Alkalilimnicola ehrlichii MLHE-1: one gene and its partner. The protein of the gene in region 1 interacts with the protein of each later gene in a pairwise test. Links are inferred from orthologs where the notes say so. Each region holds a gene or a part of one and is shown on either strand. Other genes may lie near its edges.

The links.
Region 2: the proteins of MLG_RS13500 (region 1) and MLG_RS02025 interact in binary tests that used the Escherichia coli proteins (3 or more experiments, as listed by UniProt). The link is inferred for Alkalilimnicola ehrlichii MLHE-1 from one-to-one orthologs.

The regions. Positions count from the first base shown.
Region 1 is NC_008340.1:3,021,869-3,037,325, forward strand. Bases 770-3,556 are described here. They hold MLG_RS13500 (LytR/AlgR family response regulator transcription factor), read right to left. Parts: upstream 2,636-3,556; coding sequence 1,904-2,635; downstream 770-1,903. Other genes in these bases: MLG_RS13490 (uroporphyrinogen-III synthase), read right to left, coding at 770-866; hemC (hydroxymethylbilane synthase), read right to left, coding at 869-1,795; MLG_RS13505 (sensor histidine kinase), read right to left, coding at 2,639-3,556. In the rest of the region: MLG_RS13485 (uroporphyrinogen-III C-methyltransferase), read right to left, coding at 1-74; more of MLG_RS13490, read right to left, coding at 81-769; more of MLG_RS13505, read right to left, coding at 3,557-3,673; argH (argininosuccinate lyase), read left to right, coding at 3,813-5,219; MLG_RS13515 (CBS domain-containing protein), read right to left, coding at 5,520-5,957; MLG_RS13520 (EAL domain-containing protein), read left to right, coding at 6,138-8,660; MLG_RS13525 (cold-shock protein), read right to left, coding at 8,747-8,950; MLG_RS13530 (hypothetical protein), read left to right, coding at 9,238-10,221; MLG_RS13535 (NAD-dependent epimerase), read left to right, coding at 10,434-11,441; MLG_RS13540 (AmpG family muropeptide MFS transporter), read left to right, coding at 11,840-13,237; MLG_RS13545 (MBL fold metallo-hydrolase), read left to right, coding at 13,478-14,098; MLG_RS13550 (M28 family peptidase), read right to left, coding at 14,108-15,355. UniProt on the Escherichia coli protein: Member of the two-component regulatory system BtsS/BtsR, which is part of a nutrient-sensing regulatory network composed of BtsS/BtsR, the low-affinity pyruvate signaling system YpdA/YpdB and their respective target proteins, BtsT and YhjX.
Region 2 is NC_008340.1:449,533-465,144, forward strand. Bases 1-2,942 are described here. They hold MLG_RS02025 (glutamate-5-semialdehyde dehydrogenase), read left to right. Parts: upstream 1-811; coding sequence 812-2,074; downstream 2,075-2,942. Other genes in these bases: holA (DNA polymerase III subunit delta), read left to right, coding at 1-738; nadD (nicotinate-nucleotide adenylyltransferase), read left to right, coding at 2,082-2,756; rsfS (ribosome silencing factor), read left to right, coding at 2,769-2,942. Outside these bases: more of rsfS, read left to right, coding at 2,943-3,140; 23S rRNA (pseudouridine(1915)-N(3))-methyltransferase RlmH, read left to right, coding at 3,144-3,611; MLG_RS02045 (bacteriohemerythrin), read left to right, coding at 3,773-4,258; MLG_RS02050 (Maf family protein), read left to right, coding at 4,298-4,906; rng (ribonuclease G), read left to right, coding at 4,909-6,387; MLG_RS02060 (YhdP family protein), read left to right, coding at 6,457-10,347; MLG_RS02065 (carbon-nitrogen hydrolase family protein), read left to right, coding at 10,372-11,199; metalloprotease TldD, read left to right, coding at 11,243-12,694; metalloprotease PmbA, read left to right, coding at 12,972-14,330; MLG_RS02080 (HPF/RaiA family ribosome-associated protein), read right to left, coding at 14,398-14,712; MLG_RS02085 (D-amino acid dehydrogenase), read right to left, coding at 14,792-15,612. UniProt on the Escherichia coli protein: Catalyzes the NADPH-dependent reduction of L-glutamate 5-phosphate into L-glutamate 5-semialdehyde and phosphate. The product spontaneously undergoes cyclization to form 1-pyrroline-5-carboxylate.

The DNA of each region.
Region 1 (15,457 bases):
CCCTGGGGGTCCTCGCCGCCGGTCTTCTCAGACCGGGGCTTCTCCTCTTCCCGCTCGGGTTTATTTTCCTGCATGACCGATCATCTCGTGTTGTGATGTTCTGATGCCTGATGGACCGCCTGTAACAGGTCCTCATCGGCCGGGGAGCGGGCCACCACTACGGGGCCGGTGTGGCCCGCCTGCTCCGCGTAGCGGGCGATACGCGGGCTGACTGTCACCAGCGCCCGTCGTTGAACTAATACTCTCCCGCTATCCCCCAGCATAAACCATAGATTATCCAAACCCCGCACACTGGTGATTATGACACTGTGCAAACGCCCGGCTTGCAACGCCTCAACCACCGGTTGCGCGTCCACCTGGGGCCGGACCGCCCGGTAGACGGCCAGGAACGCCACCTCGGCACCCTGCCCGCGCAGGTGCTCGGCGAGCCAGGCGCGACCGCTGTCGCCACGAACTATCATGACACGTTGCCCGCGCATGTCACCAAAGGCCGGCTCCCGCGCCAGGTCTTCGCTGGTGAAACCGGCCTGCGGTACGGCGGTGACGGACAGCCCGACCCGGTGCAGGGCCCGCTCAGTGCCCTTGCCCACGGCCGCGATCCGGGCATCCGGGCGCGGCCGGACGCCGTGCCGGGCCATGCAGGCCAGGCCGTGGTGCACGGCGTTGGGGCTGACGAAGATGAGCCAATCGGCCTCTCCAAGGGCCGCCACGGCGGCCGCGGGCAGTGCCGATTCCGGCTGCGGCACGATCTCCAGGGTGGGCAGCGCCCAGACCCGCGCACCGGCCGCTTCCAGGGTCCGGCACAGGCCCGCCGCCTGGTGGGCCGGGCGGGTCACCAGCACACCGTAACCGGCCGGCAGCGCCATGGTCAGTCGGCCAGGTCCGCGAGGATGCGCGCGGCCCCGCGCTCAAGCAGTTCGCCGCCCAGTCGATCGCCCAGCTCGGCGGCCTGCGCGATGGGCCCGCGGACCTCACCACGCACGATCTCCTGGCCGTCCGGACTGCCCACCAGGCCGCGCAGCCAGATCTCCTCTCCCTGGTAACAAGCGTAGCCGGCGATGGGCACTTGGCAGCTGCCCTGAAGGCGGGCGTTCATGGCCCGTTCCGCCTTAAGCAGGGTGTGAGTGGGTCCGTGGTCCAGGGGGGCCACCAGCTCCTGCACCCGCCGGTCTTCGGCCAGGCATTCGATGCCCAGCGCGCCCTGTCCTACCGCGGGCAGGCTCTCCTCCGGGGGCAGGCGGCGGGCGATACGCTCATCGAAGCCAAGCCGGCTGAGCCCCGAAGCGGCAAGGATGATGGCGTCGAACTCGCCGGCATCCAGTTTCGCCAGCCGGGTGTTGACGTTGCCGCGCAGGGTGGAGACCCGCAGATCCGGCCGGCGCGCCTTGGCCTGGCACTGGCGCCGCAGGCTGGCAGTGCCCAGGTGCCCGCCCTCGGGCAGGTCGTCCAGGCGCCGGTAGTGGTTGGAGACAAAGGCATCGGTGGGTTCGTGGCGCTCCAGGATTACCGGCAGCGCAAAACCGTCGGGCATGCGCCAGGGGACATCCTTCATGCTGTGCACCGCGAGGTCGGCACGGCCTTCCTCCATCCCCTGCTCCAGCTCCTTGATGAACAGCCCCTTGCCGCCGATACGTGAGAGGGCCTGGTCCAGAATTCGGTCCCCCCGGGTGACCATGGGCACCAGCTCCACCTCAAGCCCGGGGTGGTGGCGCCTGAGTTCCGCGGCCACGTGTTCGGCCTGCCACATGGCGAGCGGGGAGCGACGGGTGGCGATGCGCAGCTTGTCCTGAGGCATAGCGGGTGTTCCCTGTGAGTCCTGTGCGAATACTCAGCGGCCCGGGGGGCCGCGCCGGCGCTTAGCATGCCACGGAAAGAGCAGTGACCGAAGGGCCCAGGCCCTGGCTCAGCCCTGCGCCAGCCGCCGCAGGGCATCGCGTACCGCCGGCAGGTGCCGGCGACTGACCGGGAGCCGCAGCCCGCCCTGCAGGACCACCTGGTGGCGACCCAGGGCATCCCGCTCCAGGGCCTGGAGCCGATCCAGGGCCACCAGGGCCGAGCGGTGGACCCGCAGGAAGCGATCGGCGAAGCGCTGCTCCAGCGCCTTGAGGGAATCCTCCAGCAGCAGCTCGCCGTCGTCGTGCCCGACCACCACGTATTTGTCCTCCGCGCGCAGGCTGTGGATGCGGTCCAGTGGCACCAGACGCTCCCCACGGGTGGTGCGGCAACGCAGCATCCCGGGATCGGCGTGGGGCCGGCGCAGGCCCTGGAGCTGGGCGCGATTGACCTGCCCGGCACGGGCCAGCGCGGCGCGCAGCCGGTCCGGACGCACCGGCTTGAGCAGGTAGTCGCTGGCCTTCGCCTCGAAGGCCGCCAGGGCGTGCTCCGGGTGGGCGGTGATGAAGATAACCCCCGGGGGCCGTTCCCGCCGGGCGATGCGTCGCGCCACCTCCAGGCCATCCATGCCGGGCATCTGAATATCCAGCAGTATTAGGTCCGGCTGGTGCTCGCGGGTCGCGGCCAGGGCCTGTTCGCCGGTCCCCGCCTCGGCCACCACCCGGTGGCCTTGCTCGGCGTCCACCATCTCCGCCAGCCGGCGACGGGCCCAGGGTTCGTCGTCCACCACCAATACGCGCATGCCCTATCCTGCCTCCTGCCAGGGCCAACGGAGCACTACGTGGAAACGGCCGGCACGCTCTGTCACCTCCAGATCGGCCGCGGCACCGAAGGCGTAGCGCATCCGGCGCCGCACGCTCTCCAGCCCGAGGCCGTGGCCGCCGCGAAGGGAGCCACCGGCCGGGACGGGGTTTTCCAGCTCCAGCACCAGGGTATCGCCCTCCCGTCGCCCCCTCAGCCGCAGCTCACCGCCTGCGGGCAGTTGCTCGATGCCATGCACCACGGCGTTCTCCGCCAGTGGCTGCAAGATCAGCGAGGGCACCCGGGCCTGGCCCGGCAACCCGTCCCAGTCGCAGTCCAACCGCAGCCGCTCCTGCAGCCGGAGCTGTTCCAGACGCAAGTAGCGCTCGGTCAGGGCCCGCTCCTCGTCCAGCGTGGACCAACCGCCGACCTCGCGCAGGCCGGCACGAAACAGATCGGCAAGATCCAGCAGCGCCTGCTCGGCGCGCTCCGGGGCCTGGCGGAGCATCGCGGCGATGGTGTTAAGGGTGTTGAACAGGAAGTGGGGGCGGATGCGCGACTGCAGGGCCTGCATGGAGGCCCGGGCCTCGGCCTGCAGCCCCCGGCGCCACTCCCCCTGCAGATAGAGGTAGCGGAGCACCAGGGCCGCAATAATGCCGCTGATGGCCACCGACCGCAGAACCAATGCCCAGCGCTCCGCGCCCAACACCCCCCCGGTACTGCGCCAGGCCAGCTCGGCGGTCACCGCAGCCACCGCGATGATACCCAGCCAGGCCAGCAGCCCCGCCGCCTCGGGACTGACCCGGGACAGTGGCCGGCGGGACAGGCAGAGCAGCGCCGTGCTCAGCAGCACCACCCATTGGACATAGAGCGAGATCAGCCCCAGGGTCGCCCAGTCCCACTGCGTCGCGGGCCGCGCCAGAAAGAGCACAAAGGCCAATAGCTGGCCGGCCAGCACCACGGCCAACACCGTCTGCAGGTGGCAGAAGTCGGGCAGAATCGCCGATCGCCTGACGGACGAACCCCCTCGTTCGAACACCGCCATCCCCCCTGGACTGTCAACAGGCCCCACCTTAGCGGGTACCGGGCCCGGCCGCCAATTCCGGCCCCCGACCGCGCCCGCCGGTGACGCTGGTATACTGGCCGGTCTCAACTCACGCCGAGACACAGGCAGCGCCATGACCGATAAGAACACCAGCGAGCAACTCTGGACAGGCCGTTTCACCGAGGCCACCGATGCCTTCGTCGAGCAGTTCAGCGCCTCCGAGCACTTCGACCGCAGGCTCTACCGCCAGGACATCGCCGGCTCCATGGCCCATGCCCGTATGCTGGCCGAGGTGGGCGTACTCACCGCCGAGGAACGCGACCGCATCGTCGACGGGCTGACCCGGATCCGCGAGGAGATCGAGCACGGCCAGTTTCAGTGGTCCCCCAAGCTGGAAGACGTGCACATGAATATCGAGAAGCGGCTGACGGACCTGATCGGCGAAGCGGGCAAAAAGCTGCACACCGGGCGTTCGCGCAACGACCAGGTGGCCACCGATATCCGGCTGTGGCTGCGCGAGGCCATCGACGGCATCCTGGACGAGCTGCTGCGACTGCAGGCCGGCCTGGTGGAGCTGGCGGAGCTGGAGGCGGACACCATCATGCCCGGTTTCACCCACATGCAGGTGGCGCAGCCGGTCACCTTCGGCCACCACCTGCTGGCCTGGTACGAGATGCTGGTCCGGGACCAGGGCCGGCTGGAGGACTGTCGCAAGCGGCTCAACCAGATGCCGCTGGGCTGCGCGGCGCTGGCGGGCACCAGCTTCCCCATCGACCGCGAGCAGACCTGCAGCGAGCTGGGCTTCGACCGCCCTACCCGCAACTCCCTGGACTCGGTGAGCGACCGCGACTTCGCCATTGAATTCAACGCCGCCGCGGCGCTGGTGATGACCCACCTCTCGCGCATGGCCGAAGAGGTGATCCTGTGGGCCTCGCCCCACTTCGGCTTCATTGACCTGCCGGACCGGTTCTGCACCGGCTCGTCCATCATGCCGCAGAAGAAGAACCCGGACGTGGCGGAGCTGGTGCGGGGCAAGACCGCGCGGGTGCACGGTAATCTCAATGCCCTGCTGGTGTTGATGAAGGGCCAGCCACTGGCCTACAACCGCGACAACCAGGAGGACAAGGAGCCGCTGTTCGACACCGCGGATACCCTCCGCGACGCGTTGACCGCCTTCGCCGACATGCTGCCGGCCATGGAGGTCCAGCGCGAGGCCTGTTACCGGGCCGCCCGGGCGGGCTTTGCCACCGCCACCGACCTGGCCGACTACCTGGTGCGCAAGGGCGTGCCGTTCCGGGACGCCCACGAGATCGTCGGCCGGGCGGTGCGCTACGCCAGTGACGAGGGGCGCGATCTGAGCGAGCTGGAACTGGATGAACTGCAACAGTTCTCGGGCACCATCAGCGAGGATGTCTTCGAGGTGCTCACCCTGGAGGGCTCAGTGGCCGCCCGCAACCACCTGGGCGGCACCGCCCCGGCACAGGTCCGGGCCCGGGTGGCCGAGGCGCGGGACCGGCTGCGGTTGCTGATGGGCAAGTGAGCGGCCCCAGCACTGCTGGTCTGCTGAGTGGGCGGGTTGGCGGGTTCCGGGCGGGGGTGTTGCCGCTGGGGCGACTTATGCGCACCGAGCAACGCAGCAAAAGAGCGGAAACAAGGCGCGCCTGTCCGAGCGAAGCGAGTTCGCGCCGCCGCTCTTTTGCGAGTAGCGCAGGGGACCCCGAAGGGGTGCGCATTTGGAGCCCCAGCGGCAACACCCCCGCCCGGAACCCGCCAACCCGCCCACTCACCACCGTTGCAAACAACCACCTAGCGGTATCGGCCTTCCCCTCTCCGGCTCGGCTCACTTGTTCTTTTTCAACCGGCGCTGCTCGTTGAGCAACTCCTCCAGCACCACCAGCAGGTCCACCGCGGAGAGCATGCCGTCCAGCCGCTCCTCTTTGTTCAGCACCGGCACCGCACCGAAGCGGTTCTCGTGCATGATCCGGGCGGCCTTGTCCACGTGGTCGTAGGTGTGCACGGCGATCACGTCCGTGGTCATGACATCGCCCAGGGTCATGTGGTCGTCCAGATAGTAGACGTGGGCAATATCCGGCGCCTCGTCCACCCAGTCCGGGCGGCGCAGATTGCGATCGGTGACCAGGCCCAACAGGTTCATCTCGTCGTCCACCACCGGCAGGTGGCGTATCCGGTTCTGCTTCATCCGGAAGAACGCCTCCCGCAGCCCCTCCTGCGGCTGGCCCGTGATCAACTTACGGGTCATGACCTTGGTCACCTTCATATTCATTTGCTCCTTATGACTAGGCTTATGGTGCGGACTCCATGGTGCCGCAAAGGCTGGCACTTTGCATGCACCCCGCCACAACCCTGACGACAGTAGGAGTCGTCCTGCGTTAAGATATAACTTTAGAATTAACTTAACCTCCCCCCACCCGACACCCGCAGGCCAATCTCTAACCGAATGAGCCACCAGCTACCCGTAGAGCGCATCGTCCAGTCGAGCATACTCCACTGTGGCCCCGAGACCCCGCTCTGCCAGGCCGCGGAACGCATGGCCGAGCGTCAGTGCAGCTCCATTCTGGTGATGGAGGCGGACCGCGCGGTGGGCATCTGGACCGAACGGGACGCCCTGGCGGTGGATTTCTCCGACCCCTCCGCCATTCGCAGACCCATCCGCGAGGCCATGAGCAGCCCGGTTGCCTGTATCCCCGGGGAGACGGAGCTTGGGGAGGTGGCGATGCGCTTTCGCGCCGAACGGTGCCGCCACTTCCTGGTGATCGACCGGGGCGGCCAGCCCCTCGGGCTTGTCTCGCAAACGGATGTGGCCCTGAACCAGGGCATGGAACCCTACCTGAGACTGCGCGAGGTGGGCGCCGCGATGCGCACTGCGCCTCTGGTGTTGGCCGCCGACACACGATTGTCGCAGGCGGCGCGGCGCATGCGCGAATCAGAGCGGGATGCGGCCGTGATCCGCTTTGCTGACACCGACGACCTGGGCATTGTCACCGAGCGGGACCTGGTCCGCTGCATCGCCCGCTACCCCGGGGACACGCCCATCGGTCATCTGGCCAGCCGGCCACTGCTCACCGTGGCGGCGAACGATATGCTCATCCGCGCCCGTGACATGCTGATGGACCACCAGGTCCGGCACCTCGCCGTTCTCGACGACCGGGGCCAGGTGGTGGGTCTGCTCGGCTTCCAGGACCTGCTGGCCGGTGCCGAGCAGAGCTATCTGAAGGATCTGCGTCGCGCACTGGAGCAGCGCGACAAAGCATTGGCCCAGTCGCGCAAGCACCTGCAACTGGCCGAGCGGGTCATCGACTCCTCACTGGAGGGGATCGTCATCACCGACGCCCACGCCCGGATCGAGTTCGTGAACCCGGCCTTCACCCACCTGACCGGTTACAGCCTGGAAGAGGTGGCCGGCCGCACACCGGCAGTGCTCTCCTCCGGCCGACACCCGCCTTCGTTCTACCGGGAGATGTGGCAGGCCCTGCAGGAGCAGGGCTACTGGCGCGGCGAGATCTGGAACCGGCGCAAATCCGGGGCCCTCTACCTGGAACTGCTCACCATCACCGCTATCACCAATGACGATGGTGACACCACCCATTACGCCGGGCTGTTCACCGACATCACCCACATCCGGGAGAACGAGCGGCAGATCCGCCAACTGGCCTACTACGACCCCCTCACCCGGCTGCCCAACCGCCGGCTTCTGGACGACCGGCTGTCACTGGCGATCAAGCATGCCCACCGCCACCGACAGCGCCTGGCGGTAATGTTCATCGATCTGGACCACTTCAAACAGGTGAATGACACCCTGGGCCACGCCGTTGGCGACGAGCTGCTGCTGAGGGTCTCGGAGCGGCTGCGCGAGCACCTGCGCGAGGACGACACCCTCGCCCGCCTGGGTGGAGACGAATTCCTTGCCCTGCTGCCGGACCTGCAGGAAGTGGATGAGGCCATCCGCGTCACCCAACGCCTGATTGAGGCAATCAGTCAGCCCTACACCATCGGCGACCACGACTTCCGGGTGGGTTGCAGCATTGGGTTAAGCCTCTATCCGGACGACGGGGAGAGCCCGGATGCGCTGATCCGTAACGCCGACGGGGCCATGTACCGCTCCAAGACAGAGGGTCGCAACACCTACCGGCTCTATGCGCCGGAGATGGACACCCGCGCCAAGAACCAGTTGGCGCTGGAGACGGCGTTACGCGACACCGCCGAGACCGGCGAGGGCCTTTCGATCCATTATCAACCGATTTTCGACTGGCGGACTGGCGCCCTGCATTCCGCCGAGGCGCTGCTGCGCTGGCACCACCCGACCCGGGGCGCGGTCGCACCGGGCGAGTTCATCCCCCTGGCCGAGCGCTCCGGACTGATCATCCCGTTGGGCCAGGCGGTGATGCGCATGGTCTGCACCCAGCTCAAGCGCTGGCAGGCGGCCGGCCTACGGCCGGTGCCCGTGGCCATCAACCTCTCTGCCAAGCAGTTCTGGCAGGACGAACTGCCCGGCTTCATCCGGAAGATGCTGCAGCGTTGCGATTTAAACCCGGGGCTGATGGGTTTTGAGCTGACCGAGAGCACGCTAATGCACGATATCGAGCGTGGGCTCGACACCCTGGCGGCATTACGGGGGATGGGCTGCAGCGTGGCCATCGACGACTTTGGTACCGGCTATTCCTCGCTGACCTACCTGCAGCGGTTGCCGGTGACCACCCTGAAGATCGACCGTAGCTTCGTTAGCGACCTGGGCACGTGCCGGAAGGGAGGCTGTGCCATCGTGGCGGCGGTCACCGGGCTGGCACGCGAACTGGAATTGCAGGTGGTGGCCGAGGGTGTGGAGACCGAGGCCCAGCTCCGCGCCCTGGACCGCTACCAGGTGGCATTGGTTCAAGGGTTCAAGACCGGCCGCCCGGTCCCAGCCGATGCCTTCAGCGAGGCCTACCTGCGAGCGATGACAAGCGGCCGGGACGGGGATTGATCCGCTGCCCAAACGCAAGAAAGCCCCGCACAGGGCGGGGCTTTCTCAGGGCAGACCCGGCGCGCAGCCGGGTCAGTCAGCACGCCTTACAGCGCGGAGACGTTGGCCGCGGCCAGGCCCTTCGGGGTGTTTTGGGTCTCGAACTGGACCTGCTGCCCCTCGGCCAGGCTCTTGAAGCCGGAGCCGTTGATGGCGGAGTGGTGGACGAACACGTCCTTGCCGCCGTCGGTGGGGGTGATGAAGCCGAAGCCCTTAGCGTCGTCGAACCACTTAACAGTACCGGTGATCATGGATAGTCTTTCCTCGTTTGATCGTATCTTGCGGTGTTGCAGGTGTTGCTGAAGGACAAACGGGAGTGACGACCACGGTGGGGTACTGCCGAACGCGCTACAGAACATCAACTGCAGGTCCGACTATACCCGCTGCGCCGGGAAACGCAAACATTTTTTTTGCTCCGGAGTACAATAGGCATTTACCATAAATGACAATGGGTTTTCAGCTATCCCCGGAACCGGATAGCCCCTGTTGCGGCGCCAACCCCGCTGGGGCCCAACAGGTCAGCAGGAGGCAGTGCGCCATGTCGCCCAACCCCCCCGGCGCGGAACCGGCCCAGGTTCTGCCCGGACGAAACGATCAGGCAGCGTTCGGTGGCCGCGCGCTGGTCCTCGCGCTGTGGGCGGAATCCCAGTACGCCCTGCGTGACGGCACCTACAGCTACTGGTCCCGGTTGCCGGCGCCGTTCGAGCGCGATGCCATTTACCGGCTCGCCCACAAACTGTGCCACGAGCCCCTGCCACCCGAGCGCCAGCACCAGCTGATCGAGGCCGGCCGAAAGATCCATGCCCACGAAGGCCGATTCGCCGACGCCCCACCGGTAGGCGACAATATGGAGCTGGAGTTCTACGGTCGCCTGCTGCGCAGCCTGGAGCGGGTAGTCGACGACCACTACCGGGGCGAGAACTCCTTCACGCCTCCGCCGAAGGGCCGCCTGATCGTGGGCGCACGGGTACCACTCGGAATGCCCGCCAGCGAGTCGCGCCGGACGCTGCAGGCCTTCACCGACCGGCTGGTGCAGAGCGCTGAGGTGAGCAAGGTGCCGCTGCGGCTGTTCGACAACGACGGCCTGCCCTGCGACCTGGACGCCCATGCCCTGGGCCGTTACCTGGATCGGGCGGAGGGCAAGCCCAGCCTGACCATCCTGATGGGCTACAACCGCCACCTGGACCCGCTGGACCCCCAACCCTCTCTCTATCGCGACAGGCTGGTGCAGCTAACCGCTCAGGCCGATGTGATCTTCAAACCCCTGCGGCCCCACGTGGTGGTCACCACCGATTTCGTGCCTCAATTGCTGCGCCGTGGCAACGTCCCGTTGTGGAACCGGGACACCCTGCTGAGTGACGACGACGCCGCCGTGCTGGAGCAACTGGGTGTGCAGCTGTTCGAAGAGGAACGCCCGCGGTTGCTCGAATCCCTGGCCCTACACGGCAAAAAGGGGACATCGGAGGAGGGCAAGAAGGAGACCTCCCAGGCGGATCGCCTGCGCAACCTGCGGATCCTCTAAAGCCTCCCCGGGGTCTGAGTGTTCACAACCATCCCCCCTAATCTTCCTCATAATCATCTGATCCTGCACTTGCCTCCTGTTGCGCCTGCGGCTCAACAACGTCGTGATACCAGAGGGCAATCTGAGCCCCCGCCTCGAACGGGCCATGTGGGCGCGTCGTGTATAATCCCGACGGATCAGAGGCACGACGGCATCAAGGCACGGGATACCCTATGAAACACCTGATTACCGGCGCGGCCGGCTTCATCGGCTACCACACCGCCCAGGCGCTGCTGGCTCGCGGCGACGAGGTCGTCGGCCTGGACAACCTCAATGACTATTACGACCCACGGCTCAAACGGGCACGCCTGGCCCGGCTCGAGGGGCAGCCGGGCTTCCGCTTCGTCAAGCTGGATCTGGCCGACCGGGCCGGAATGGCCGAACTGTTCCGCGCGGAACGCTTCCAACGGGTGATCCACCTGGCCGCCCAGGCGGGCGTGCGCCACTCGCTCACCGACCCCTACAGCTATGTAGACAGCAACGTGAGCGGCACGCTGAACGTGCTTGAGGGTTGCCGCTACAACGACGTGGAGCACCTCACCTACGCCTCCACCAGTTCGGTCTACGGGGCCCACGAGGACATGCCCTTCACCGAGCACCGGCATACCGACCACCCGCTGGCCATCTATGCGGCGACGAAGAAGGCCACGGAACACATGGCCCACAGCTACGCCCACCTTTACGGGCTGCCTTGCACCGGGTTGCGCTTCTTCACCGTCTACGGCCCCTGGGGCCGCCCCGACATGGCGCTGTTCCTGTTCACCCGCAAGATCCTCGCCGGTGAGCCCATCGACATCTACAACAACGGCGATCACGGCCGGGATTTCACCTATGTGGATGACATTGTCGACGGCGTCATCCGCGCCTCTGACCGGGTGGCCCGCCGCAATCCGGAGTGGGACCCGAAGCGGCCGGACACGGCCACATCCAATGCCCCCTGGCGGATCTACAACATCGGCGCCAACCGTCCGGTCCGCCTGATGCACTACGTCGAGGTGCTGGAGGAGGCCCTGGGACGCAAGGCGGAGAAAAACTTCCTGCCGCTGCAACCGGGTGATGTGCCAGAGACCCACGCCGATGTCTCGGCGCTGGCCCAGGATACCGGGTATTCACCCAAGGTGTCGGTGGAGGAGGGCATCCGCCGCTTCGTCGACTGGTACCGGGAATACCACCACGTCTAGCGCTCGCCTCCTGTCAGGGCTGCCTCCTTGGTCATCACGCACGAGGGCCGAAGGCTTTCCCCCGTCATCGCGAGGGCCGAAGGCCCGTGGCGATCCAGAGCGGTAGACTGCCACGTCGGCTTCGCCTCCTCGCAGTGACGGTGGGGGTGGGGCCGCGTTCGCAGTGACGGTGGGGGTGGGGCCGCGTTCGCAGTGACGGTGGGCGTGGGGCCGCGCTCGCAGTGACGGTGGGGGCGACCTTCCGCTTCCGGCAAAGTCCAGTTCTTCAAGAGGAGCAAAGCGACGAAGCAATCCATACGCCTGATGCCGCCGACGGGGTATGGATTGCTTCGCTGCGCTCGCAATGACAGAGTTGGTGCGCCCGCACTTCCCGATTTCAACCACGCAGGAGTCACGCGTTGTCGGCAAGCCCTGCAGAGCGCCCGAACACTGAGTTGACCGGCCTGCGCGTCTATCTGCACCCTCGGGTCATTGGCATGGCCTTCCTCGGCTTTTCAGCCGGTCTGCCGCTGCTGCTGGTCGGGGGCACCTTCACCGCCTGGCTGCAGGACCTGGGGGTGCAGTTGGCGGCCATCGGGTTCCTGAGCTGGGTGGGCATGGCCCACAGCATCAAGGTGCTTTGGGCCCCCTTTGTCGATCGCCTGCAACTGCCCCTGCTGACCCGCTGGTTCGGTCGGCGGCGGGCCTGGATGCTGCTTGCGCAGGCGGTGATCGCCGCCTCCCTGGCCGGCATGGCGCTCACCGACCCGGTGGCCCATCTAGGCTGGGTGGCGGTCTTCGCCGTGGGCGCCGCCTTCGGCTCGGCCACCCAGGATGTGGCCATCGACGCCTACCGGGTGGAGGCGGTGGCCCGCCACCGGCAGGGCGCCATGGCCGCCACCTACGTGTTCGGTTACCGGGTCGCGTTGCTCACCGCCGGCGCCGGGGCCCTCCACCTGGCAGCGTGGGGCGACTGGGCGGTGGCCTATGGCGCCATGGCGCTGCTGATGGGCGTGGGGCTCTGCACCACCCTGATCATCCGCGAGCCGGAGGTGGCCATCAGCCAGGATACCCGGCAGATGGAGCAGCGGGTCACCGAATACCTAGAGCGCACCGCGCATACCGGCCTGCGCCGCAACGTCACGGCCTGGTTGATCGGCGCGGTGCTTTGCCCCTTTGCGGACTTTTTCAAACGCTTCGGCCTGGGTACGGCGGTGATCATCCTGCTGTTCATCGCCACGTTTCGCATCAGCGATATCTTCATGGGGGTGATGGCTAACCCCTTCTACCTGGACCTGGGCTTCACCAAGGAGCAGATCGCAAACGTGGCCGCGGCCTTCGGACTGGCCATGACGCTGTTCGGGGCGGCGCTGGGCGGCGTACTGGTCAACCGCTACGGCATTGCGCCAATGCTGATCTTTACCGCGATCATGGCGCCGTTGACCAACCTCACCTTCTCCTGGCTGGCCACCCTGGGCCCGGAGCTGTACGGCCTGGTGGCGGCCATCGTGGCGGACAACGTCACCGGCGGCCTGGCCATCTCCGTGTTCATCGCCTATCTCTCCAGTCTCACCAACACCGCCTACACCGCCACCCAGTACGCCCTGTTCAGTTCGCTGATGACCCTTCCCGGGCAGTTCATGGGCGGGTTCACCGGACTGGTGGCGGAGCAGGTGGGCTGGATCAGCTTCTTCGTGATCTCCGCGGGCATGGGCCTGCCCGCGATCCTCCTGGCCGCACTACTGCTCCGCCTGGCCCATCCCGACCGCATCCGGCAGCCGGGCAAGAACGGCGTAGAGCGGCCGGACCCGGCCTGAACGCACGCCGCAACAGGGCGCATCAATGACCGCGATAGGGAACCTGTACCCCAGGTGCGGGCCGCAAGGCGCTAGAATAATATTTATTGAATATATTGACTGTGAAAGACCAGGAGGCCTGCATGAGAGACTTCGGGATCTCGAAGGGCGCGCCGGAGGTAGTGGCGTTTTTCGATCCGCGCACCTTCAGCGTGCAATACATCGCGGTCGACCCCGGCAGCCGGCTACCTGAGGGCGCAGTTGGGGGCGCCCACCGCCATCGGCGACCACGTCACCGAGGTCCAGGCCTTGTGGCGCGACTATTACAACCTGAAGGATCTGGCCACCGACGGCTCCCAGTGGGACCGGCTGTTCGCAGACGGTGAGACCTTCCCGGTGGGCGAGCTGCAGGCCCGGGTGATGTTCTCGCCCGGCCACACCCTCGCCTCGGTGACCTATGTGATCGGCGACGCGGCCTTCGTACACGACACACTCTTCCAACCGGACTTCGGCACCGCCCGTGCCGATTTCCCCGGCGGCGACTCCGGCCAACTCTGGCAGAGCATCCAGGCCATCCTCGCCCTACCCGATGACACCCGGCTGTTCACCGGACACGACTACATGCCGGGGGGCCGCGAGCCGGCCTGGGAGAGCACCGTGGCGGAGCAGAAGCGCAGCAACATCCACTTGGTCCGGGCACCGGACAAGGCCCGCTTCTCCCGCCTTCGGGATGAGCGCGACGCCACCCTGCCCATGCCCAAACTGATCCTGCACGCCTTGCAGGTAAACATACGCGGCGGGCGACTGCCCGAACCCGAGGACAACGGTCGCCGCTACCTGCGCATCCCGCTGGACGTGCTGCAGGGGGCCCGCTGGGAGTGAACCCTGCCCTCAGGCGGGGCCCGGGTGGCGCAGGGGGGCGGCCTGGTCCAGCCGCGGATGGTGTTCGCGAAAGCGCCGACGCAGCGCCTCCGGGTCCGTGCCGGCGGCGTCCAGCGCCAGGGCCGCCTCCACCACACCGTGCAGGGCCGCGAGCACATCCGAGGTGTGGCCGGTCTCGGAGATGGTGTGCATGTTGCGGATGGGGATGCCCACTGAGGCAGCGGCGCAGTCAACATTGGCCAGCACCCCGGCCATGCCGTCCGTGCCGGTATCCGGACCCACCACGTCACGCTGGCTGGGGATCCCACGGCTCCGAGCCCCCTCCTCGATCACTTGGTTCAACTGCTCACTGACGATGGAGCCCACCGACAGGCTAAAGCCCTTGCCCATCTCCAAGGGCGGCAGCCGCCGGTCACTCACCTGCGGGGCGGCCCGATAATCATGCTCCACGTCCACCGCGATCAGGGCATCCGGCCGGTAGTGGGCCGCCAGCACCCGGCTGCCGAAGCAGCCGATCTCCTCATACCCGGCAATGGCGAACAACACACGGATGCTCGCCGGGGCGCCGGCCTCCACCAGCAGCCGGGCGGCCTCGGCCGTGACGAAGCTGCCCAGGCCGTTGTCCAGGTAGGCGCCGTAAAAGGTATTCGGGCTGAAGCCGCGCCGGATGGGCCGGTTGAGCAGCAGGGTATCGCCGGGCCGGACCCCCAGGTGCTCCACCTGGGCCTTGCGGTCATCGCCGTGCACCTGCAGCTCCAGGTAGAGCTGTTCTTTCTTCACCCCCTTTTCGCCACTGCGCAGCTCCGGCTCGGCGAAGTGGATGGCGCCGAGGGCCTCCACCGTGCCCCCGTCGATCACCCGGTAGTGGCCCGGACGGCCGGGGTTCTCGGTGAACAGGCGCACCTCGTGGCCGATCAGGGTGGCGGGCAGAAAGCCGTCGCTGTTGATCCAGACCTTGCCGTCGTCGCCGATACTCCGGACCTGCAGGCGGATCTTGTCGGCGTGACCGACAATCATGAGCCGGAAGCGCTCGTCGTCACCGGGATGGGTGTCCAGCACGATACCGGCGTGTCCCTGGAACCGCTGCAGTTGCCAGCTCTCTGGGGCAAAGGAGCGGAAATGGGGGCAGAGCACGCCCTCCGTCATGGCCGCCTCCAGTCCCACGGGGCTGGGCGCTGCAAGGATCCGGCGCATGAGCTGAAACTGCGCCTCGGGCATGGGCCGGACCCAGGGTGGCGGAATGGCGTGGTTGGGCATGGCTGAGGCTTCCTCCGGTCGCTCTGACCTTCTACTATAGTTACTATAATGTTGGCCACGCGCTCCGGCCCGACTGCGTTCGCCTCTTATACACAGGCCGGG
Region 2 (15,612 bases), 2.6 Mb from region 1 along the record:
AAGGCCATCCAGGGCTACTGCCGGCAGGCGCCGCCCGACACCCTGCTGCTGGTGATCAGCGGCCGGTTGCCCGGAAAGACGCGGCAGAGCGCCTGGGTGAAGGCCCTGGAGGGGTTGGGGGCGATGGTGTACTGCTGGCCCGTGGGCGGGCATGAGTTCCCCGGCTGGCTGCGCCGGCGGCTTCAGGCCCACGGCCTGCAGCCCAGTGACGACGCCGTGGACCTTCTGGTGGCGCGCTCCGAGGGCAATCTGCTGGCCGCCAACCAGGAGATCGAAAAGCTGGCCCTGCTGCACGGCAGCGGTCCGTTGGATGGCGATACCGCCGCCGCTGCGGTGGCGGACAGCGCCCGCTATGAGCTCAACGACCTGGGTGACGCCATGCTGGCGGGCGAGCGCGGCCGCGCTTACCACGTGCTGCAGGGCTTGCGCGAGGAGGGCACGGCGGCCCCGCTGGTCCTCTGGGCCCTGGCCCGGGACCTGCGGGCGGTGGCCGACCTGCGCTGCAAGCGCCCGCCGCGACCGGAGTGGGAGCGCTTCCTGCGGGCCCACGGTGTCTTCAAACCGCGGGTGCCGCGGGTGGTGGGCGCCGCCCGGCGGGGCCGGCGCGAGGACTGGCTGCACCTGCTGGCCCGCTGTGCCGGCGTGGACCGCACCGTCAAGGGGGTCGGCGAGGGCCGGCCCTGGGATGAACTGGCCCGGCTGGTGGACGCCGCCGCCCGCCTGGCCGCGGCGGGATGAGTCTGGCCCGCACAGCATATAAACTACCCGGTAGGTACCGTCACCCCAAGCCAACAGGACGAACCTCAGCCTCATGACCGAAGACATCCGTGCTTACATGCAGACCCTGGGCCGGCAGGCCCGCGAGGCCGCTCGCGAGATGGCTCGTGCCGACACCGGCCACAAGAACGCCGCGCTCCATGCCATGGCGGACGCCCTGGAGGAGCACGCCGGTGATCTCAAGCGCGCCAACGCCGACGACCTGGAGAACGGCCGCGCCAACAACCTGGACCCGGCCCTGCTGGACCGCCTGGAGTTGAACGATGAGCGCATCCACGGCATGGCCGAGGGGCTGCGCCAGATCGCCGCGTTGCCTGATCCGGTGGGGGCCATCCGTGATCTGGCCTTCCGCCCCTCCGGCATTCAGGTGGGCCGGATGCGGGTGCCGCTGGGGGTCATCGGCATTATCTACGAATCGCGCCCCAATGTGACCGCCGACGCCGCCGCCCTCTGCCTGAAGAGCGGCAATGCCGCGATCCTGCGCGGCGGTTCCGAGGCCCGCCACTCCAACGCCGCCATCGCCGCCTGCGTGCGCGCCGGGCTGAAGCGCGCCGGGCTGCCCGGAGAGGCCGTGCAGGTGGTGGAGACCACCGACCGGGCCGCCGTCGGCGAGCTGATCCGCATGGACGAGTACGTGGACGTGCTGGTGCCGCGCGGGGGCAAGGGCCTGATTGAGCGGATCACCGCCGAGGCCACCGTACCGGTGATCAAGCACCTGGACGGGATCTGCCACGTCTACATCGACGACTCCGCCGACCCGGCGAAGGCCATCAGCGTGGCCTACAACGCCAAGACCCAGCGGCTGGGGACCTGCAACACCATGGAGACCCTGCTGGTGGCCGAGGCCATCGCCGAGCGGGTGCTGCCCGAATTGGCCCGCCGCTACCGCGAGTCGGAGGTGGAGCTGCGCGGCTGTGAGGCCACCCGCCGGCTGATCCCGGATGCGGTGCCGGCCACCAAGGAGGACTGGTCCACCGAGTACCTGGACGCCATCGTCTCCATCCGCATCGTGCCCGGCCTCGATGAGGCCATCGAGCATATCGCCCGGCACAGCTCCGGCCACACCGAGAGCATCCTCACCGAGGACTGGTCCCGGGCCCGGCGGTTCCTGCGCGAGGTGGACTCCAGCTCGGTGATGGTCAACGCCTCCACCCGTTTCGCCGATGGCTTCGAGTACGGCCTGGGGGCGGAGATCGGGATCAGCACCGACAAGCTGCACGCCCGCGGCCCGGTCGGTCTTGAGGGGCTGACCACCGAGAAGTTCATCGTGCTCGGCGACGGCCACATCCGCGAATAGCGCTATCGTGACCGAGCCCCGAGCACTGACCGGCCGCACCCCGCTGGGCCTGTTTGGCGGTACCTTCGACCCGGTGCACTACGGCCACCTGCGCCCGGCGCTGGAGGCCCAGCAGGCGCTGGGCCTGGCCAGCGTCCGCCTGCTGCCCTGCCGGCTTCCGCCCCACCGCGCCCGGCCCGGCCGCGATGCCGGCCAGCGGCTGGATCTGCTGCGGTTGGGCGCCCGCGAGGTGCCGGGCTTCCGGGTGGACGATCGCGAGCTGCACCGCTCCGGCCCCTCCTACACGGTGGACACCCTGCGCCACCTGCGCCAGGAGCAGGGTTCGGCGCGGCCGTTGGTGCTCCTGATGGGGGCGGACAGCCTGGCCGGGCTGGGGCGCTGGCACCGCTGGCGGGAGCTTTTCGACTATGCCCACGTGGTGGTGCTGGACCGCCCGGGCCACGCCTCCCAACCGGACGGTGAGGTGGCCGCCGAGGTGGCCGGGCGCTGGCTGGATGGGCCCGGGGCGCTGCGGGACGCCCCCGCCGGCGGTTTCTACCGGCTGCCGGTCACCCCGCTGGCGATCTCCGCCACCCGCATCCGCCGGCTGTTGGCCCAGGGCCGGTCGGTGCGGTTTCTGCTCCCCGAGGCGGTGCGCCGCCATATCCATCAGCAAGGCCTGTACGGTTATCCGCAGGTGTGAGGACTGCATTGCATGAGTAAAGCCGAGATCACCCTGGAACAGCTGGAGACCCTGCTGCGCGAGGCCCTGGAGGACATCAAGGCCGAGGACGTGGTGTGCCTGGATGTGCGGGGACGGACCCCCATGACCGACCTGATTGTGGTGGCCACCGGCCGTTCCACCCGCCACGTGGCCTCGGTGGCCGACAGCGTCGCCGACGATCTGCGTGAGCACGGCATCCGCCCGTTGGGCGTCGAGGGTCAGCCGGGTTCAGAGTGGATACTGCTGGACCTGGGCGACGCGGTGCTGCACGTGATGACGCCGGAGGCGCGGGACTTCTACCGCCTGGAGCGGCTCTGGAGCGTGGAGGAGCACGGCGAGGCGGCCCAGGGCGGCCGCGACTGAGCGGTGCGTATCCGCTTGATCAGCGTCGGCGGGCGCATGCCCGGCTGGGCCGCCGAGGGCTACCGGGAATACGCCCAGCGGTTGGGCGGCGGGATCAGCCTGGAGCTGGTGGAGATCCCCCTGGGGCGGCGGGGCAAGGGGGCCGACCCCCGCCGGGCCCTGGACGAGGAGGGGCGGCGGATGCTCAAGGCCCTGGGTGACGAACAGGTGGTGGCCCTGGACGTCCGCGGCAAGGCCTGGGACACCCCGGCGCTGGCCCGTGAACTGGACGGCTGGCTGCACGACGGCCGCGACCTGGCCCTGCTGGTGGGCGGGCCCGACGGCCTGCACCCGGACTGCCTGGCCCGCGCCGAGCGCCGCTGGTCGCTCTCGCCGCTGACCTTCCCCCACATGCTGGTCCGGGTGCTGCTGGCCGAGCAGCTCTACCGGGCCTGGAGCCTGCTCCAGGGGCATCCCTACCACCGGGCCTGAGCAGCGCTGCGACACCGGGCCCGGTGGAGCGGGGCGCCACTTCTTGCTAACCTGCCCTGGCGATCCAAACGGCCGGGTCGACCGCCCGGGCCACCAGCCGCCATTCCGCGTGGCCGCGATGCGCCGGGCGGTATCCTCGTCCCGCAGAAGGAGCTTGCGCCGTGAGTTACCTTTCCTGGTCCAGCGATCTGGACACTGGTATCGACGCCATCGACAAGCAGCACCGGCGTATTGTCGAGTACATCAATCAGCTCGAGGACGCCCGCAGCCAGGGCGATCGCGCGCTGATCGGCGAGGTGCTCGAGGGGCTGGTGGACTACACCCAGTCCCACTTCGCCTTCGAGGAGCAGATGATGGAGGACGCGGGCTACCCGCTGCTGCGGGGGCACCGGCGGGTCCATCAGTTGTTCATCAAACAGGTGGGGGAGTACTGCCGCCGCTTCGACGCCGGCGAGGACGTGGCCGAAGAGCTGCTCAATCTGCTGCAGCGCTGGCTGTTCAACCACATCAGGCATGACGATGCAGCCTACGTGGACGACGTCAAGGCCAACATGCAGGCCCTGGAGCGCGACGAGGCGGGCGACGGCGCAAAGAAGGAGGGCTGGCTGGCGCGCAATCTGCGGCGCTTCTTCGGCCGTGGCCACTGATCCCGGCCAGATAACAAGAGCTGACACCCGAGGATGGTCATGCAACCGGAATATCGACCGCACATCTATCTTGCATCGAATTCGCCACGACGACGAGAACTGCTCGATCGCATCGGCGTTCACTACGCCTGGATGGACCCGGGGGTGGATGAGGTGCTCGGCGAGGACGAGAGCCCCGAAGTGTTTGTGCTGCGTATCGCGCTGGAGAAGGCGCGCGCCGGCTACCGCAGTCTGCAGGAGGACCCCGAGCGTGAGTTGCTGCCGGTGATGGGCGCCGACACCGTCGTGGTGCTGGACAATGAGCTCCTGGGCAAGCCGCGCGGCCGCGAGCACGGCCTGGAGATGCTCCAGTCCCTGTCCGGAACCACCCATCGGGTGCTTACCGGCGTGGCCCTGGTGGACGACCGGGAGGCCACCCGGCTGTCGGTCAGCCATGTGACCTTCCGTGAGCTCGAGCGCGCCGAGATCGAGCGCTACTGGGCCACCGGCGAGCCCCAAGACAAGGCGGGCGGCTACGCGATTCAGGGCCGCGCCGCCGTGTTCGTCGAGCACCTGGAGGGCAGTTACTCCGGCGTGATGGGACTGCCCCTGTTCGAAGCCGCCCAGTTACTGGACGAGTTTGAAATCGACTACCAACGGCACTGGTAGGCGTGGCCCAGGAAATCCTGATCAACGTCACCCCGCGCGAGACGCGGGTCGCCCTGGTTGAAAACGGGGTGCTCCAGGAGTTGCACCTGGAGCGGGCCCGCCGGCGGGGGCTGGTGGGCAATCTCTACAAAGGCCGGGTGGTGCGTGTGCTGCCGGGGATGCAGGCGGCCTTCATCGAGGCTGGACTCGAGCGCACCGCCTTCCTGCACGCCTCCGACATCGCCCGCGCCGAGCCCGCCCCGGTGGGGGACGAACCGAATGGCCGGCCGCCCCCCCTGCCCATCGACGAGCTGCTCACCGAGGGCCAGGAGGTCGTGGTCCAGGTGCTGAAGGACCCGATTGGCAGCAAGGGGGCGCGGCTGACCACCCATATCACCATCCCCTCCCGATACCTGGTCCTGGCCCCGGGCAGTCGTGCCCTGGGCGTCTCCGCCCGGGTGGAGGATCCGGCGGAGCGCGAGCGCCTGCGCGCCATCGGCGAGTCGCTGCTGGCCGACCGCGGCGATATGGGCATCATCGTGCGCACCGCCGCCGAACAGGTGGCCGAGGAGGCCCTGCGGGCCGATTTCGACTTCCTGCTGCGGCTCTGGCAGTCCATCAGTGAGCGGGCCGCGCATGCCTCTGCCGGTCAGCGGGTGCATGAGGACCTCCCGCTCACCGTGCGCGCCATGCGCGATCTGGCCGGCAGCGAGGTGGAGCGGGTGCGGGTGGACTCGCGGGAGAACTACCTCAACGTGGTCTCCTTCTGCCGCCGCTTCCTGCCCGAGATGGCGCCGCGGGTGGAGTATTACCCCGGCGAGCGGCCGCTGTTCGACCTCTACAACATTGAGGACGAGATCCTGCGCGCGCTCAATCGCCGGGTGCCGCTCAAATCCGGCGGGCATCTGGTGATCGACCAGACCGAGGCCATGACCACCGTGGACGTCAACACCGGCGCCTACGTTGGCCACCGCACCCTGGAAGAGACCATCTTCAAGACCAACCTGGAGGCTGCCCAGGCCATTGCCCGCCAGCTTCGCCTGCGCAATCTGGGCGGCATCATCATCGTCGATTTCATCGACATGGTGGAGGAGGAGCACAAGCGCCAGGTGCTGCGGGCGCTCGAGAAGGCCCTGCAGAAGGACCACGCCAAGACCCAGATCAGCGGCGTCTCGGCCCTCGGGTTGGTGGAGATGACCCGCAAGCGCACCCGGGAGAGCCTGGAACATCAGCTCTGCGAATCTTGTCCAACCTGCGGTGGCCGCGGTTCGGTGAAAAGCGCCGAGACGGTCAGCTACGAGATCTTCCGCGAGATCCTCCGCGAGGCCCGTCAGTTCGAGTCCCGCCGCCTGGTGGTGCTGGCGGCCACCGAGGTGGTGGACCTGCTGCTCGAGGACGAGAGTACCAGCCTCGCACAACTGGAAGAGTTCATCGGTCGCCCCATCGAACTGCAGGCCGAGAGCCTGTACACCCAGGAACAGTTCGATGTGGTGCTCATGTAAGGTGCGGCCCGCGCGCCCGTCAGGGGCTGGGTGGGTCGTACAGGCCTGAACGGGGCCGGAGAGTCGCCCTTGCATCCAGCGTTCACTGACAAGCTTCCCGGCTATGCCCTGCGCGCCCTCGCCCTGGGCCTGCTGTTGCTGGCCCTGGTGTTGTGGACCCTGCGTCTGGCGTTGCCGGCCCTGGTGCCCGACTACCGGGCCACCCTGGAACTGCGACTGGCCGAGGAACTGGATCAGCCGGTGGCGGTGGAAGCGCTCCGGCTCGACTGGCAGGGCTGGCGGCCGGTGCTGTACGCCGACGGCGTCGAGGTGGGCCCCGACGATCAGGCCCTGGGGTTTCAGGCCCTGCGCGTGGAGCTGGCCCCGGTCGCGAGCCTGGTGCACTGGCAGCCGGTGGTGCGGGACCTGGCGCTGGTGGGGTTGCGCCTGGAGGCCGGGCTGGACGAGCGCGGCCGGCCGGTGGTCCGGGGGCTGGAGGGGCTGACCCTGGCCGAAGAGCCCTTCGATCTGGAGCGGCTTGCCGACTTCGACTGGTCTTTACTGCCCGCGGGCATGCGCCTGGAGGACGCCGAGGTGCTTTGGCACGGCGCCGATGGCCGGCTCTGGCGCCTGCCCGGGGTGGCGCGGCTGGAGCGCGATGCCCGCAGGCTGCGCGCGGCGGTGACGCTGGAGCCGCCGGAGGCCCTGGGCGGGGGGCTTCAGGGTCGGCTGGAGCTGGACCTGAGCGGCCGCGGGACGCTGCCCGGTGGTCGGTTTCACCTGGAGGGCCGGCGCCTGGTCCTGGACGCCCTTCCGGGGCTGCTGCCGAGCCCGGAGACCGCCTACCGGCTCTATGGCGACGCCGACCTGACCCTGTGGGGGGAGTGGACCGGTGGCGCGGGCTCGGTTACCGGCGATTTCCAGTTGCTGGATCTGGAATGGCGGCGCGAGGCCGATGCCGAGGTTCAGCTGCTCGCTCACCGGCTGGCCGGACAGGCCCGTTGGTCGGGGACACCCGCCGGCTGGCGTGTCGATGTCAACGACCTGGTCATGGCGCGCCCGGACCAGGACTGGGCGGCCCAGGATGCGGCCTTCAGCCATCGGCGGACGGCAGAGGGCGTGCTGGCACTGGGGGCGGTGTTCGACCGGGCGCACCTGGACGATCTGGTCCGACTCGCCGAACTGAGCCCGGGCATGGACCGGGACTGGATGCAACGGCTGCACAGCGCGGCCCCCTATGGCGAGCTGCGGGATGCCCACCTGCGTCTGCGACTGGGCCCGGAGGGCGACCTCCAGCGCCTGGACTCGGCCGCCCGTTTCCACGGCGTGGGGATGGCGCCGGTCGGCCCGGTACCGGGCATCGGACCGCTGGATGGCCATTTCCGCACCACCGAGGAGGGCGGTCAGGGGGCCGTCAGCGCCCATGGCGCGGCGCTGGACTTCCCCCACCTGTTCCCCGAGACCATCCCGGTGACCGAGGCCCGTGCCGACCTGCGCTGGTGGCTGGAGGGCGAGGGCCACTACCGGCTGGACGTGGACGATATCGCGCTGGAAAACCCGGATGCCCGTGCCGAGGGCGCCCTTAGTCTCGCCGGCCGACCCGGCGAGCCGCCGTGGATGCGCCTGCGGGCCGAGGCCTGGGACGGTGACGCCAGCCGCACCGCCCGCTACCTGCCGCTCCGCCACCTGCCGCCGGCCGCCCGGGAGTGGGTGGCGGCGGCGGTGATTGGCGGTGAGGTCACCGAGGCCCGGGTCCATTGGGATGGGCCGCTCTCGGGCGAGCGCTTTCGCCAGGGCGAGGTGGCGTTCCAGGCCGGCGGCCGGGTCATCGACGGGGAACTGGCCTATCAGCCGGACTGGCCACGCCTGACCGGGGCCGAGGCCGAGCTGGATTTCCGGGGGCGGTCCATGCACATCCGCGGCCATGGGGGCCGGCTCGCGGGCACGAGCGTGCAGCGGGTGGAGGTGACCCTCGCCGACCTCTTCGAGCCGGTGCTCGCGGTCCAGGGCGAGGTCCACGGCAGCGGTGAGGCCTACCTGGACTATCTGCGCCAGATGCCCTTGACCGCCCGCCTGCTCAACGACGTGGTGCCCATGGCACTGGACGGCGACCACGACCTGACCCTGGCACTGGCCATACCGCTGCGCAACTTCGATCCGAACCGGGTGCGTCTGGACGGGCGGTTGCAACTGGGCGAGGGGGCCAACTACCGCCTGCCGCGCTGGGATCTGGCCTTCAACAACGTGGTCGGTGAGGTGCATTTCGATGAGCGCGGATTGCGCATCAGCGACTTGCAGGCGCGCTATCTCGGCCACCCGCTGCGGGTGGAGGCCGAGACCGACGAGCAGCGGATCCGGCTGCGCGGGCGTACCCGGGGGGCACCGGGCGCGCTCTTTCCGCAGGTCGGCCTGCCCGAGGGCTGGCTCCACGGTGAACCCGCCTGGCAGGCCGAACTGCAGTTGCCCAACTTCCGGCCCGACCAGGGGCCGGACGACGTGCGCCTGCGCCTGAGCAGCGCCCTGGAGGAGCTGGCCGTGGATCTGCCCGAGCCGCTGGGCAAACCCGCCGGCGAGCCCCGCGACCTGACCCTGGAGGCGCGGATCGATGAGGACGGGCTGGGCCCGGTGCGCTGGCGTTACCACGACACCCTCAACGGTGTGCTGGCACTGGACCCGGAGCGTGGCGCGGTGCCGCGAATGGCCGTCCGGCTCGGTACCGAGCCGGCCTCGCTGCCCGCCGAGCGGAGCTGGCTGGTCCGCGGCCGGGTGCCTCCAGTGGCCGTGGACCCCTGGCTGGACTGGCTCGAGCAGCACACCGCAGCGACCGGGCAGGAGCGGCCCGAATGGCCCGAGGACCTGCCGCCGCTGGGGCTGGATCTGCACTTTGAGCGTCTCGACCTGGGGGCGCTGGCGCTGAGCGGGCAGCGACTGGTCCTGGCCGCCGACGCGCACCCCGACTGGCGGCTGCAGTTGGATGGGCCGATACGCGGTGGGGTGTTTTGGCCGTTGGCCCCGGACGCCGCGACGCCGATGCGTGCGGATCTCGAACGCGTGGACTTGGACCTGGACCTGCTCACCGGGGACCGGGAGGAGCGGGCCGCAGAGCCTGCGGACGGACCGGAGCCCTTGCGCCCCGGCCGGCTGCCCCACATGGACCTGTCCATCGGGCAACTGGTCATCGATCGCCGCGATCTCGGGCGCCTGGACCTGCGGGTGACGCCGGAGGGGGACAGCGCCCGGTTTGAGTCGATCCGGCTGGACACGCCCAGTTTCGCCCTGCAGGGCGACATGGCCTGGCATTATCGCGACGGGGGCCACCGCACCGAGCTGAAAAGCCGCCTGCAGGGCGAGCGTGCCGGGGACATCCTGGCCACCCTGGGCTACCTGCCCTCCGTCAGCCGCGGCCGCACCGAGATCGACAACGACGTGGCCTGGGACAACCTGCCCCACCGCTTTACCCTGGCCGAGATGGAGGGGGCGGTCTCGCTGCGCATCGACGACGGGCAGATCCCCGACCTCAGCCCGGGCGCCGGGCGCCTGTTCGGGCTGCTCAGTGTCACCACCCTGCCGCGTCGCCTGGCGCTGGATTTCTCCGATATCTTCGGCCGCGGCTTTGCCTTCGACAGCCTGCGCGCCGACCTGGAACTGGTCGACGGTCAGGCGCACATCCAGCGGTTCGACATCGACGGCCCGGCCGCCAAGCTGGCCATCGAGGGCCGCATTGGCCTGCGCGACCGCGACTACGACCAGACCGTCCAGGTGACGCCCCGCCTGGGGGCCACCATGCCGCTGGTGGGCTTCATCGTCGGCGGCCCGGTGGGTGCGGCTGCCGGGTGGCTGGCCGATCGGGTGGCGGGAGATGAGGTGGAGCGTGCAACCCGGTACAGTTATCGGGTGACGGGGCCATGGGATGACCCCAAAGTGGAGCGCAGGGGCGCGGACCGGCCCGACGCCGGTGTACCGCCGGCCTGGGCAGATTGAACCGGCAGATTGGAGAGCGGGAAGATGGCGATTAGGGACGACAAGCGGGTGCGCGCGGCTGCGGTGCAGATGGCCTCGGGCCCGAATCTGGCCGGCAATCTCGCCGAGGTCGAGCGGCTGATCGGCCAGGCGGCCGAGCAGGGCGCGGAGCTGGTGGGCCTGCCGGAGAACTTTGCCCTCATGGGGCGCCGGGAGGCCGATAAACTGGACGTGGCCGAGAGCGACGGTGAGGGGCCCATCCAGGACCTGCTGGCCAAGCTCGCCAGCCGCCACCGCATCCACCTGGTGGCCGGTACCCTCCCCCTGCGCAGCGAGAACCCCGGCAAGGTGCGGGCCGCCTGCCTGCTCTACGGTCCCGATGGCCGTCGCCTGGGCCGATACGACAAGGTGCACCTTTTCGACGTCGGCGTCAGCCCGACCGAGGCCTACCGCGAGTCCGACACCCTGGAGCCCGGCTCTCGCGCGGTGGTGGTGGAGACCGAGCTGGGCCGCATCGGCCTGGCGGTCTGTTACGATGTCCGATTCCCGGAACAGTTCCGGGAGATGGCGCGGCAGGGGATGGAGATCCTGGTCCTCCCCTCCGCGTTCACCGCCGTCACCGGTGCCGCCCACTGGCGCACGCTGGTCACCGCCCGGGCCATCGAGAACCTCTGCTTTACGGTGGCCCCCGATCAGGGCGGGCGCCATGCCAGCGGGCGGGAAACCTACGGCGACAGCCTCATCGTCGACCCCTGGGGCAGCGTGCTGGCCAGCCGCGCCAAGGGGGCCGGTGTGGTGGTCGCCGATCTCGACCTGCACCGCCAGGCCGAGATCCGCCGCCGCTTTCCGGCGCTGACACACCGTAAATTCTGAATCGCGACACCGACAGCGGGGCCTTGCCCCCCGGAGCTGAGCCATGAGCGCAGTAGTCGACCGACTGGACATCGCCCGGCAACGGATACTGGCGCCGGCCGGGTTGGAGGAGCAGCACCTGGAGCAGGCCTTTGCCCGGCTGATGGGCCCGGGCGTCGATGCCGCCGACATCTATTTCCAGAGCGCCCGCAGCGAGGGCTGGGTGATGGAGGACGGCCGGGTCCGTGAAGGCACCCGCGGCATCGACCAGGGCGTGGGCGTGCGGGCGATCAGTGGCGAGCAGAGCGGGTTCGCCTACTCGGACGAGATCGTCCTGCCGGCGCTGATGGAGGCCTCGGGCAGCGCCCGTGCCATCGCCCGCAGCGGCCAGAGCGGCCGGCTGCAGGCCTGGCACCGTGGCGAGGGCCACGCCCTCTATCCCACCGACAACCCCCTGGACGGGCTGAGCGCCGACGACAAGGTGGCCCTGCTCAAGGCCGTGGACGCCGAGGCCCGGGCCCAGGACCCGCGGGTCGAGCAGGTCATCGCCACCCTCGGTGGCGTCCACGAGACCATGCTCGTCGCCTGCGCCGACGGCACCCTGGCCGCCGACGTTCGCCCGCTGGTGCGTTTCAACGTCAGCGTCCTGGTCCGCGAGGGCGACCGGCGCGAGAACGGCATGTGCGGGGGCGGCGGCCGGGTGAGCTACAGCTTCTTCCTCGACCAGGACCGCGCCCTGGGCTATGCCCGCGAGGCCGTCCGCCAGGCCCTGGTCAACCTGGAGGCCGAGGAGGCCCCGGCCGGCTCCATGCCTGTCGTGCTCGGCCCCGGCTGGCCCGGCGTGCTGCTCCACGAGGCCGTGGGCCACGGCCTGGAGGGCGACTTCAACCGCAAGGGCACCTCCGCCTTCGCCGGACGCATGGGCGAACGTGTCGCCTCACCGCTGTGCACCGTGGTCGACGACGGCACCCTGGCCAACCGCCGCGGTTCGCTCAACGTCGACGACGAGGGCACCCCCACCCGCTGCACTACCCTGATCGAAAAGGGCGTACTCAAGGGCTTCATGCAGGACAAGCTCAACGCCCGCCTGATGGGCACAGCCTCCACCGGCAACTGCCGGCGAGAATCCTTCGCCCACCTGCCCATGCCGCGGATGACCAACACCTACATGCTCCCCGGCCCCCACGACCCGGAGGAGATTATCCGCTCGGTGGACCACGGCCTCTACGCCGTCAACTTCGGCGGCGGCCAGGTGGACATCACCTCCGGCAAGTTCGTCTTCTCCGCTAGCGAGGCCTACCTCATCGAGAAGGGCCGGATCACCACCCCGGTCAAGGGCGCCACCCTAATCGGCAACGGCCCCGACGTCCTCACCCGCGTCAGCATGGTCGGCAACGACCTGAAACTCGACGGCGGCATCGGCGTCTGCGGCAAGGAGGGCCAGAGCGTCCCGGTCGGCGTGGGCCAGCCGACCCTCAAGGTCGACGCCCTCACCGTGGGCGGCACCCGCGGCTGACCCACGCCCACGACCGGCGAGGGCAGCGAACCTGGAAAATGCCGGCGGGGGTTGCGGTCGAGGTGGTGCGATGATCGGGCCGGGCGACTTTGCGCACCGAGCAACGCAGTAAAAAGGCGGAGAAAAGGCGCGCCTGTCCGAGCGAAGCGAGTTCGCGCCGCCGCCTTTTTACGAGTAGCGCAGGGGACCCCGAAGGGGTGCGCAAGTGGAGCCCGGCCCGATCATCGCACCACCCCGACCGCAGCCCCCGCAATCAGCGAAGCCAAAGGACAGCGGAATGACCAATACCGTCACGCACAGCAGTCGTACCTCAGGCCTCCCCGCCAGCGCCGACATGGAGGCCCTCATCCAACAGGCCCTGGACACCGCCCGCACCCTGGGCGCCACCGGCGCCGAGGCCGGCCTCGCCTTCGATCTCGGCCTCTCCGTCAACGTCCGCAAGGGCGAAGTCGACACCTTGGAACACCACCGGGACCGCGGCCTCAGCGTCACCGTCTACTTCGGCCAGCGCAAGGGCAGCGCCAACACCGCCGACTTCCGCCCCGAATCCATCCGCGAGACCGTCCAGGCCGCCTGCGACATCGCCCGCTACACCTCCGAGGACCCCGCCCACGGCCTCGCCGACCCCGAACTCATGCCCCGCCAGGTCCCCGAGCTGGACCTGGAACACCCCTGGGCCCTGAACCCGGAAGAGGCCATCGACCTCGCCCGCCGCTGCGAAGCCGCCGGGCTGGCGGAAAAAGGCATCACCAACTCCGAGGGCGCGGGCGTGGCCACCCACCACACCCTCCGGGTCTACGGCAACAGCCACGGCTTCCTCGGCCACTACGCCGGCACCCGCCACAGCATGAACTGCGTCATGGTCGCCGGCGAGGGCGACCACATGCAGCGGGACTACTGGTACACCGTCGACCGCGTCCCCGAGGCCCTGGAACGGGCCGAGGACGTCGGTCGCGAGGCGGCCCGGCGCACCCTGGCGCGAATGGGCGCCCGCCAACTGGGCACCCGGCGGGTGCCGGTCCTGTTCGCCCCGCCCATGGCCCGGGGACTCATCGGCCACTTTATCGGCGCCATTCGCGGCGGCGCCCTCTACCGCAAGGCCTCCTTCCTGCTCGACCAGTTGGGCCAGCCGGTCTTCCCGGACTTCGTGCAGATGCGGGAAGAGCCCCACCGCCCGCGTGGCCTGGGCAGCGTGCCCTTCGACCATGAGGGCGTGGCCACCCGCGAGCGGACATTGGTGCGCGACGGCGTGCTGCAGGGCTACGTGCTGGACAGCTACTCCGCCCGCCGCCTGGGCATGCAGACCACCGGCAACGCCGGCGGCGTGCACAACCTGGTGGTGGAACCAGGCCCCGACGACCAGGCCGCCCTGCTCAAGCGCATGGGGACCGGGCTACTGGTCACGGAGATGATGGGGCAGGGGGTTAACCCGGTCACCGGCGACTACTCGCGGGGGGCTACCGGCTTCTGGGTCGAGGATGGCGAGATCGCCCACCCGGTGCAGGAGATCACCGTGGCCGGCAATCTGCGGGAGATGTACGCCGGACTCACCGCGGTGGGTTGCGACGTGGACCGGCGCGGCAACATCCACACCGGCTCGCTGCTGGTGGATGCGATGACCGTCGCCGGCGAATGAGCCGGCGCCCGGGCTGCGCACCCGGGCCGCGCGGGCCCGGGGCAGGCCCCCGGGGGAGGGGTCGCGTTCAGCGGCGATCGTCCAGCTTGCCGAAGCGGGTGGCGAGCACCTTCTCCAGCTTGCTGATGGCCGAACGGGCGGCGTCGTAGACGTCCTCCTCGGTGGCGCTGGCCATCACCGGATCGAGCCCATTGGGGCGGGCCTCGATGCGCACCTCCTTGTTGACGCCGCCCTTGGGCCCGTTCGTGTCGCTCATGTGGATCTCCAGGCGGGTCAGGCGATCCCCGAAGCGCTTCTCCAGCGTGCCCAGGCTCTCCTTGATGTGCTGCTCCAGGGCGTCCGAGTGGTGAACACCGTCGCCGGGGTTGATCTGAATCTGCATGTCGTCTCCTTAGTGTCAGGTCGGGGCCCGCCGCCGGTCGTTCAGCGACGGCGGGCCGGTCGATTCGGTTGATGGTCAATCAGTTAAAGCGGCTGAGGGCCAGCGGGGCCATGTCCAGCGCAGGGGGCTCACCTGATAGCTGCTGCGCCAGCAGGTGCGACACCCCGCAGGCGAACGTCCAACCCAGGTGGCCGGTGCCGCTGTTGAGGTACAGGTTGGGCACCGGCGTCGCGCCGATGATCGGCGGCCCGTCCATGCTCATGGGGCGCAGCCCGCACCAGTCCTCCCGTGTCTCGGGGGCGATATGATCCCGCAAACCGGGGAACGTCGCCAGTACGTTGTTGAGGACATTGTCACAGCGCGCCGGGCGCAGTGACAAATCGTAACCGGCGAACTCGGCGGTGCCGGCCATGCGTATCCGGTCGCCGAGCCGGGCCATGACCACCTTGCGTTCGTCGTCGATCATGGGGATGCGCGGTGCACCCTCCCAGTCCGGGGTATGCAGGGTGACCGAATAGCCCTTGACCGGATAGATTGGCACCCGCAGGCCCAGCGGTCGGGTCAGCAACGGGGTGTAGCTGCCCGCCGCCAGGACCCAGGCATCCGCCTCGATCTCGCCCCGGTTGGTGCGGGCGGCGACGATGCGGCCGGCCTCCAGCCGCCAGTCCTCCACCGCGGTGTCGTTGAGCAGGCTGACCCCGTGGCGCTCGGCCGCCAGCGCCGCCAGCCGCCGGGTGAACAGGCAGGCGTCGCCGCTCTCATCCTCCGGGTAGTAGATGGCGCCCGCCAACTGTGCCCGGGCATCGCCGTAGGCCGGGTCCAGTGCCACCGTTTGGTCCGGGTCCAGCACCTGGTAGCGCACCCCCGCCTCCGCCATCAGGGTGGAGGCCTGCACCGCGC